DNA from 3 places in the Bradyrhizobium sp. SZCCHNR2028 genome. Region 2 is predicted to be linked to each of the others. Evidence: predicted binding sites of a transcription regulator. Region 2 holds the regulator's gene; each other region holds the start of a gene.
What was found. Region 2 encodes PhoB, which activates phosphate uptake and scavenging genes when phosphate is short. Its sites were predicted from a motif close to TGTCATNNANCTGTCAT; they were not measured.
Positions count from the first base shown of each region.

Region 1: the regulator PhoB is predicted to act here: its motif matches at 1,606-1,622, upstream of QX121_RS24930 (YbhN family protein).
Region 3: the regulator PhoB is predicted to act here: its motif matches at 1,788-1,804, upstream of QX121_RS23860 (glycerophosphodiester phosphodiesterase family protein).

Region 1 covers NZ_JAUHJF010000018.1:135,921-139,194, reverse strand. The annotation lists gene QX121_RS24945 (hypothetical protein) at 1-269, opposite strand, end outside; gene QX121_RS24940 (hypothetical protein) at 378-812, shown strand; gene QX121_RS24935 (ferritin-like domain-containing protein) at 887-1,393, opposite strand; gene QX121_RS24930 (YbhN family protein) at 1,778-2,869, shown strand; gene QX121_RS24925 (hypothetical protein) at 2,973-3,274, shown strand, end outside.
Region 2 covers NZ_JAUHJF010000002.1:183,405-186,678, forward strand. The annotation lists gene pstA (phosphate ABC transporter permease PstA) at 1-34, shown strand, start outside; gene pstB (phosphate ABC transporter ATP-binding protein PstB) at 31-852, shown strand; gene phoU (phosphate signaling complex protein PhoU) at 883-1,599, shown strand; gene phoB (phosphate regulon transcriptional regulator PhoB) at 1,616-2,323, shown strand; gene QX121_RS04020 (trypsin-like serine protease) at 2,469-3,274, shown strand, end outside.
Region 3 covers NZ_JAUHJF010000017.1:53,190-56,463, reverse strand. The annotation lists gene QX121_RS23865 (TROVE domain-containing protein) at 1-721, shown strand, start outside; gene QX121_RS23860 (glycerophosphodiester phosphodiesterase family protein) at 780-1,784, opposite strand; gene QX121_RS23855 (3' terminal RNA ribose 2'-O-methyltransferase Hen1) at 1,980-3,274, shown strand, end outside.

The DNA.
Region 1 (3,274 bases), on a different contig from region 2:
CGCGCATGCAGGCCGAGGATGAAAGCACGATAGGCCTCGCTCTGCGGCGCCATCAACGCCGCCGTCTGCCAGGAAGTCGAGATGATGCTCAGCCTGCGGCCATCGCGATGGGTGATGTCGGCACGAAAACGCTTCGCCTGCATCGACACCGGCCGGTAGGACAGCCGGATCGCGGCGATGTCGGCGTACGGCCACAGGCCGGTGCGGCCGGCGAACCGCCACGACAGGCCCTGCCCCGTGAGCTCGAACTGCTGCGCGGCGCCGATCAACGACGCCTTGTAGGCGTAGCGGATCGCGTCATGGCCTTCTGTGGTGATGTCCTGGGAAATGGATCGGTCCTGTTGCGCGTGGCGCGTGCCTTATCCTACAAACGGAGCATGAGCGAAACGATCTATTTTCCGCGGCACCTGATCCTGGCCGGAGCGATGGCCGCCGGCGTGCTGCTGGCGCTGGCCGTGCACATGCTCGGCGCCCGCTACGGGCTCGATCTCGGCGGCCTGTGGCAGACCGAGAGCGGCGCCTTCATGCCGGCCGGGTCGGCGATCGCCTGGTGGCTGATCGCCACCGTCGGCTTCTCCTCGGGCTATTTCATCGCCAACATCATGCACAGCGCGGTGTCGGGCGAGATCCCGCAGCGGATGCGCAACTTCCTGGTCGTGGTCGGCGTACTGATGCTGGCCGGCATCGGCCAGGCGATCTCCGGCCCGAGCCCGGTGCCGTCGGCCTCAGGTGTGCTGGCCGGCCTCGCCGCGCTCTGCCTCGGTGCCCTGATGGCGTTCTGCGGCGCCAATTTCGCGTTGCGTAAGAGCTGACGCGCGGCATCCGGATGCGACGACGCCGCGCGGGATGTCCGCGCGGCGTTTTGTCTCATCGACTGGTGACGCGATCAGCTTGCGGCGCGCAGGTTGACGCCGCTCTCGGCGAGCTTGGTCAGCTTCATGTCGGTCGCCTTCTCCTCGTCGAGCGTCTTCTGCAGCACGGCGGCGCAGTCGCTGCGGCCAAGCTGCTTGGCCCAGGCGATCAGGCTGCCGTAGCGCGTGATCTCGTAGTGCTCGGCCGCCTGGGCGGCGTTGATCAGCGCTGCGTCCAGCACGGCCTTGTCGTCGACCTCGCCGGCGACCTCCTCGGCCTCCTCGATGATGCCGTCGATCGCCGGACAGTCGACCGCCTTGGCCGCGATGCCGTGCATCTTGAACACCTGCTCGAGACGCGTCACATGCGTCTTCGTCTCATCGAGATGGGTCAGAAAGCCCTGCTTGAGCTTCCGATCCGTCGCCTTGTCCGCCATCTTTGGCAGCGCTTTGACGAGCTGGTTCTCGGCGTAATAGATGTCCTGCAGCTGATGAACGAACAGATCGTTCATCGTCTTGATGTCCTTGGTGAACAGTCCCATTTGCCTCATGTCCTCTTGGTTCGGGAACATGGCAGATCCCTCCCCGACCGATCGTCGCCATGTTCGCTGTGCCCGCGGGGCGCTAACCGACGGCCACGGCGGTTGTTCCGGCGCAACCGGCCCTGCCGGCCGGAACCGGTCGCAGAGGGCCAGGTTTGCTCGTGAACCGCGCGCGTAACCAATTGGACCGAACTGAGGCGGCCGCCAGCCATGTGACTGAAGTGTGACAGACCCGCGCCGCATGGGTCGGAGCTGAGCTGTGTCAAGGACTGCACAAGGCGCGCATTTTAGCATAAGGAACAGGCTGTCACGAATTGCCCGCCTCCATCGACCAATGGTTTCGCCTCTTTTCCAAGAACTAGTACCGCCCCGCCGGGAGGATGAATGCAGCGCCTGCTGACCACGCTCTCGCGTGGCTTCAAGAAATGGATCGGCTGGAAGCGGCTGGGGATTGCAGCGAGCCTTGCGATCATCGCCTTCGCGATCACGACGCTCGTGCGCACACTCAAGGGCGTCGATGCCGGCGTCATCCTGACGGCGCTCACCGAAATCCCGCTCGGTCACATCGCGCTCGCGGCCTTGTGTGTGATCGGCGCGTTCTGCACGCTGACCTTCTATGACTATTTTGCACTGCGAACGATTGGCAAGAAACACGTCCCCTATCGCATCGCAGCGATGAGCGCCTTCACCAGCTATTCGATCGGCCACAACATCGGCGCCACCGTCTTCACCGGGGGCGCGATCCGGTTCCGGATCTATTCGGACTACGGCCTGTCCGCGATCGACGTCGCCAAGATCTGCTTCCTGTCGGGCCTGACCTTCTGGCTCGGCAACCTGTTCGTACTCGGCATCGGCATGACCCTGCATCCGGCGGCCGCCACCGCGATGGACCAGTTACCCCCGGCGATGAACCAGTTGATCGCGATCGGCATCCTCGGCGCGATCTTCGCCTATCTCGGCTGGCTGACCGCCGGCAAGAACCGCCGGCAGCTCGGCCAGAACGGCTGGAAGGTGGTGCTGCCTTCCGCGCAGCTCACGCTGGTGCAGATCCTGATCGGCGTCGTCGACCTCGGCTTCTGCGCGCTGGCGATGTACCTGCTCGTCCCCGCCGATCCTCCGATCGACTTCCTGTCGCTGTCGGTGGTGTTCATCCTCGCCACCCTGCTCGGCTTTGCCAGCCATGCGCCTGGCAGCATCGGCGTGTTCGATGCCGCCATGCTGGTGGCGCTGCCGCAGTTCGGCCGCGAGCAGCTCTTGGCCACCCTGCTCGTCTTCCGCGTGCTCTATTTCGTGATCCCCTTCGCCATCGCGATCTCGATCATGGGCATCAGGGAGCTCTGGATGAACGTCGTCAAGCCGTGGCAGGAGCGGCGCCGGCTGAACGCCGCCTGCGAGGACGAGGTCGCCGCCAAGCGCGCCGCCGCCACGGCCCCTGCCGCGGTTCCCCAGCGCATCAAGCGCCACTCCCAGCGCTGAGCAGCAATTCTCTCGCGGACGATGCGACGGTTCGATCCTCGACCGGTTGAACTCGCGTGCGGTCCTCTTATTTCCGCCCCATCGCTGACGTGAATCCTTGCGCATGACCCGAATTCCCCCTCGTCCGCTGCTCGCCGCCTGCGTCCTGGCCGGCCTGCTCGCCCCTCTCGCCGCCACCGAGGCGGCCGCGCAGTTCGGCGCAGCGCCGCTGCAGATCAGCTGGGAGGTGCGCAACCGCTTCCGTCTCTTCCGCGAGGAGCGCGACTTCCTGCTGCATACCGAGAGCACACGCGACCGCTCGATCCTCGCCGCCGAGCAGGCGCTGGGAGTGCAGAGCGACGGCCGCGGCTGGGCGCGCAACGTCGTCAACCGGCTCTGCATCGACCTCGCCGGCCGCGTCAACGA
Region 2 (3,274 bases):
ACGCATTCTCGGCGCCGAGAGGAACACCAAATGACCGAACTGTCCGTCTCCGTCAGTCAGCCCAATCACGCTCTTCACGGCAAGGCGCTTCCGGATGCGCCGGCCAAGGTGACCGCGCGCAACCTCAACTTCTACTACGGCGACCATCACGCGCTGAAGAACATCAACCTGTCGCTGGGCACCAACCGCGTCACCGCGTTCATCGGCCCGTCCGGCTGCGGCAAGTCCACGCTGCTGCGCATCTTCAACCGGATGTACGATCTCTATCCGGGCCAGCGCGCGACCGGACAGCTGATGCTCGACAACACCAACATCCTCGATCCCAAGCTCGATCTGAATCTGCTGCGCGCCCGGGTCGGCATGGTGTTCCAGAAGCCGACGCCGTTTCCGATGACGATCTACGAGAACATCGCCTTCGGCATCCGCCTCTATGAGAAGATCTCGAAGTCGGAGATGGACGACCGGGTCGAGAAGGCGCTGCGCGGCGGCGCGTTGTGGAACGAGGTCAAGGACAAGCTCAACGCCTCGGGCCTGTCGCTGTCCGGCGGCCAGCAGCAGCGGCTGTGCATCGCGCGCACCGTGGCGGTCCGGCCGGAGGTGATCTTGTTCGACGAGCCGTGCTCGGCGCTCGATCCGATCTCGACCGCCAAGGTCGAGGAGCTGATCCAGGAGCTCGCCGAAAACTATACGATCGCCATCGTGACGCATAACATGCAGCAGGCGGCGCGCGTCTCCGACAAGACCGCCTTCATGTATCTCGGCGAGCTGATCGAGTTCGACGACACCAGCAAGATCTTCACCTCGCCGAGTGATCGGCGGACCCAGGATTACATCACCGGCCGGTTCGGCTGACGCCGACGACATTGTCTTCAGGAGATCATCATGGCCAGTGAACATACCGCCAAGGCGTTCGACAGCGATCTGCAGGACCTCACCCGTCTGGTATCGGAGATGGGCGGCCTCGCGGAGCGGCTGATCGTCGATTCCGTCGATGCGCTGGTGCGGCGCGACATCGCGCTCGGCCAGAAGGTGGTCGCCACCGACGCCGAGGTCGACAAGCTGCAGCGCATCATCGAGGAGCGCGCCGTGCTCACGATCGCCCGTCGCCAGCCGATGGCGGTCGACCTGCGCGAGATCGTCGGCGCGATGCGCGTGGCGACCGATCTGGAGCGCATCGGCGACCTCGCCAAGAACATCGGCAAGCGCGTCGCGGCGCTGGAGAGCGACTTCCATCCGCTGAAGCTGATCCGCGGCCTCGAGCACATGACCGATCTGGTGCAGTCGCAGGTCAAGACGGTGCTGGACGCCTATGCCGCGCATGACCTGCCGGCGGCGATGACGGTGTGGAAGGGCGACGAGGAAGTCGACGCCATCTGCACCTCGCTGTTCCGCGAGCTCCTGACCTACATGATGGAGGATCCGCGCAACATCTCGTTCTGCATCCACCTGATGTTCTGCGCCAAGAACATCGAGCGCATCGGCGATCACGCGACCAACATCGCCGAGACTGTATTCTATATGATCGAAGGCCAGCAGATCATGGACAAGCGCCCGAAGGGCGACATGACGAGCTTCGCGACGACGATTCCCGGTAACTAAGAGAGACGGTTCAGACATGGGCGCCCGAATTCTGGTGGTGGAGGACGAGGAGGCGCTGACGACGCTGCTGCGCTACAACCTCGAGGCCGAAGGCTACGAGGTCGAGACCGTGGCGCGCGGCGACGAGGCCGACACGCGGCTGAAGGAGCGCGTTCCGGATCTCGTCGTGCTCGACTGGATGCTGCCGGGCCTCTCCGGCATCGAGCTGTGCCGCCGCCTGCGCGCGCGCTCCGAGACCCGGCAACTGCCGATCATCATGCTGACGGCGCGCGGCGAGGAGAGCGAGCGCGTGCGCGGACTCGCCACCGGCGCCGACGACTACATCGTCAAGCCGTTCTCGGTGCCGGAGCTCCTGGCGCGCGTGAAAGGCCTGCTGCGGCGGGCGAGCCCGGAGCGGCTGGCGACCGTGCTGTCCTATGGCGACATCGAGCTCGACCGCGAGAAACGCCGCGTGGCGCGCTCGGGGCGGCCGATCGATCTCGGCCCGACCGAATACCGCCTGCTCGAATTCTTCCTCGAGCACCCCGGCCGCGTGTTCAGCCGCGAACAGCTGCTCGACAGCGTTTGGGGCCGCGACATCTACATCGACGAGCGCACCGTCGACGTCCATATCGGCCGCCTGCGCAAGCTGCTCAATCCCGGCCGCGAGCAGGACCCGATCCGCACCGTGCGCGGCGCCGGTTATGCGCTCGATGATCGCTTCGCCAAGAGCGAGCAGGTGTAAGGGCGATGGGCGTGAGGATGAAGAAGGTGTGAGGCGCGAGCGGGCCCGATTGAGGAGATCGCGGTCCGCTTTCCGCCACGCCGCCGCCGTCTTGATCGTGTCTGCTTCGTGGCCCGTCACGATGTTTCGGTCCCAGCGGACGCCCTTGATCAAGACCATCATCATATCTCTTGCCGTGCTGCTCGGCAGCCTGGCGGGCGCCCCGGCCGCCGAGCTCGAGGACGCGGTCGCGGCGGCAGGCAACGGGCAGCATGCGGCGGCGATGCGACGGCTGCTGCCGCTGGCCGCCAAGGGCGATGCGCGGGCGCAGTTCGACGTCGGCTTCATGCAGGCGTTCGGCTGGGGCGTGCCGCGTAATCCGAGCGAGGCGCTGGCCTGGTACCGCAAGGCCGCCGATCGGGGGCTCGCCGTCGCGCAACATCATCTCGGCATCGCCTACGTCAATGGCGAGGGTGTTGCCTCGAACTACGGCGAAGCCAGTCGCTGGTTCAGCCGCGCGGCGGCGCAGGGCTTCGCCCAGTCGCAATACATGCTCGGCCTGATGCTGCTCGACGGCCGCGGTGTGAAACAGGACGTCGTGCAGGGCTATGCCTGGCTGGTGATGGCGGGCCGTAGTGGCGTGCGATCGGCCGGCCGCGACGTGCAGCGGGTCAGGTTGACCGAGCCGCAGCGCGTCCAGGCCCAGAGCGCCATTGCGTCCTGGCAGCCGAAACCGGAATCGGCGGATGCGGGCATTGCCACTCCGCGTCCGGAGCAATTGCTCGGGCTCGATCGCCACATCGGCGAGGTCGTCGATCCCACCTCCTGGCCGGCGTCGTCGATCGGCGTCGTCACCGTCGCGCAATACTCGAGCGGCGGCTGGTGCACCGGCACCCTGGTGGCGCCGCGCGTCGTGCTCACCGCCGCGCATTGCGTCTTCAACGGCGTGGCGCAGGTCAGCCCCGGCAATGT
Region 3 (3,274 bases), on a different contig from region 2:
CGCGGACAAGCGCGCAAGCTTCGAGCGGCTGCTCGCCGAGAAGCGGCTCGGAGCGCTGGCGCTGTTGCGCAACCTGCGCCTGATGCGGGAGGTCGGGGTGCCGCGGGCAACCATCGCAGCCGCGATCGAGACGATGCGGACGGACAGGATCCTGCCGTATCGGTTCATCACGGCGGCGCGGCATGCGCCGGACTTCGAGCCCGAGCTCGAGCAGGCGATGCTGGGCGCGATCAAGGGCTACGCGCGGCTGCCAGGTCGCACGCGGCTCCTGATCGACGTCTCGGGATCGATGTTCGCGAAGCTGTCCGCGCAGTCAGAGATGACGCGCGCGGAGGCTGCGTGCGGGCTCGCGATCCTCGCCCGCGAGGTCTGCGACGAGGTGGAAATCTTCACGTTCAGCGACAAGGTCGTGAAGGTGCCGCCGCGCCGTGGCTTTGCGCTGCGCGATGCGATCCTCGGGTCGCAGCCGCATTCCGGGACCTATCTCGGCCGTGCGGTCGGCGAGATCGACCGCAAGGGAGACCGCCTGATCGTCTTCACCGACGAGCAGAGCCACGATGCGGTGCCGTCGCCCAAGGCGCGCGGGACCATGGTCAACGTGGCGTCGTACCAGCACGGGGTCGGTTACGGACCCTGGACGCGGGTCGACGGCTTCTCCGAGGCCGTGATCGCCTGGATCGCGGCGCAGGAGGAGACGCTGCGAGGCGCCACCCTGCACTGACGACAACGGACCCGGACACGTCACAGACGCGCCCGGGTCTCCTTCCCATGCTGCGCGGTTACGGCCGGCTCGATTGATCTCCTTGCGGAGCGCGCTTCAGGAGCGGCGCCACCGTTTCGATCTCGTCCGTCATCACGCCCCCAGCGAAGTTCTTGGGCAACTGGGCGATGTCGTCCGGCGAATCCAGTCCGGTGGAGAATGTCTCGCCATGATAGGCACCGACCACGAAGACGCTGCTTCCTCCTTGTGCCATGCGCTCGAGGAAACGGTCTGGCCAGCCCCAGAGCCACGGCGCGACATTGACCGGGACCAGCACCATCATGTTCCGGCATGCGGACGGCACCAGCCCCGTCCAGCCATATCCGATATATCGCAGCAGGCAGCTCTTCAGCATGCCGCGCGACATCACCTTCAGCCCCGGCTGCGCCGCCCTGAGCGCCGCGATCGGCGCATCGCCACCATACACCATCAGCCGCCCGCGTTGCGCAGCGTCGATCGGTGCAAGTGCCGCGGCAAGCAGCCGGCCTTCCGCCGGATCATTGCTCTTGACGTTGATCAGGAACGACTTGTCCGGAAAGGTCGCGAGCACGTCGTCCAGCGACGGCATCAGGCCGACGCCCTTTCCGCGGAATGGATAGGTGCGGCCGCCATCGGCGGTGTAGCCATAACCGATGTCGAGCTGCCGCAACGCCGTCATCGCATGCTCGCGCGTGACGCCCTTGCCATCGGTGCGACAGTCGAGCGTCCAGTCATGGAACACCGCGAACTGGCCATCGGTGGTCGGATGCACGTCGAATTCCACGATATCGGCGCCGGCCAGAAAGCTGGCGCGCATGGAGGCGATGGTGTTCTCGAGATACTCATGCGTCGGCGGCAGCATGCGCGCCGCAGTGCAGGTTTCGCTCGTCAGGCCGGTGCGATCGAACTGCTGTGACACACCTCGATGAGCCAGGAGATGCAGCCGCCCAGCCTCCTTTGTCACCTGCAGATTGGCGTTGTTGAAGAACATGAAGCCGGCGCAGATCAGCACCAGCAGCCCGGCGATTTTCAGGACTCTGCTCATGCGAAGTCAATTCCATGACGATTCGAGCCGAATTGCGTCCCTGCCCTCGTTCTCCGCAAGAGTCGTCCTGCGGAGATGGCGCACCTTTTGTCCAGCGCTCCCAGAGCCGATGCGAAAGCGAATGCGAGAACGGCCACCGCCAAACTTTGGCTTCGAAGCACTGGATCGTTGTTTCCTCATCCGGTATCTGACCTCATGTTTCTGTCCATCGCCACCACCCACCAGCCCGCCACCGATCTCGGCTACCTGCTCAACAAGCATCCCGACAGGCTGCATGAGCTCGAGCTCACCTATGGCAAGGCGCTGATCTTCTATCCCGAGGCCCGCGAGAGCCGCTGTGAGGCGGCGCTGGTGCTCGACGTCGACCCGATCGGCCTCGTCCGCGGCAAAGGCCAGAGCGACGGGCTGCTCGACCAATATGTCAACGACAGGCCCTATGCCGCGTCGTCGTTCCTGTCGGTCGCGCTGAACAAGGCGTTCCGGACCGCGATGAACGGCGTCAGCAGCGCGCGCCAGGAGCTCGCCGACAGCGCCATTTCACTCGAAGCGGTTGTGACACCCCTGCCCCTGCGCGGCGGCGAAGCCGTGCTGCGGCATTTGTTCGAGCCGCTCGGCTGGCAGGTCGATCTCACCACGATCCCGGGACCGCAAGGCGATCCGTCGAGCCGCTACGTCCGGCTCACCTTGCGCGGCACCGCGCGGCTCAGCGCGCTCCTCAATCATCTCTACGTGCTGATCCCCGTGATGGACGACGCCAAGCACTATTGGGTCGGCGACGAGGAGATCGACAAGCTGCTCAAGCGCGGCCAAGGCTGGCTCGACGCGCATCCTGCGAGGGAGCTGATCGTGCGCCGCTATCTGCGCCACCGCGCCGTACTCGCACGCGCGGCTTTGGAACGCCTTGCGCCCGAGACGCAGGACGACGCGCTGGAGCCGGAGGCGCGCAGCGAGTCCGAGGACACGCTGGAACGGCCGATCCGGCTCAACGACCTGCGGATGGAAGCGGTCGTCGACGCGCTGCGCACGAGCGGCGCCAAGGCCATCGCCGACCTCGGCTGCGGCGAAGGCAAGCTGCTGCAGCTCCTCGTGCGTGAGCGCTGGGTGACCCGGCTGATCGGGCTCGATCCTGCCGCGCATGAGCTGGAGCGCGCGTCCAGGCGACTGAAGCTGGGATGGCCAGGCGGCCCGCCCGAAGGCCGCGTCACGCTTCTCCACGGCTCGCTGACCTATCGCGACGACCGCTGGGCCGGCGTCGATGCTGCTGCATTGGTCGAGGTGATCGAGCATCTCGATCCCGACCGGCTGCCGCTGGTCGAGCGCGTCGTGTTCGGCGCAGCGCGTCCGCGCGCCGTGATCGTGACCACGCCGAACGCCGACTACAATGCGCTGTTTTCGAGCCTGCCCGCAGGCCAGTTCCGCCACCGCGACCATCGCTTCGAATGGAGCCGTGCCGAGTTCGCCGCCTGGGCCGAGCGCATCTGCGCAGCCTT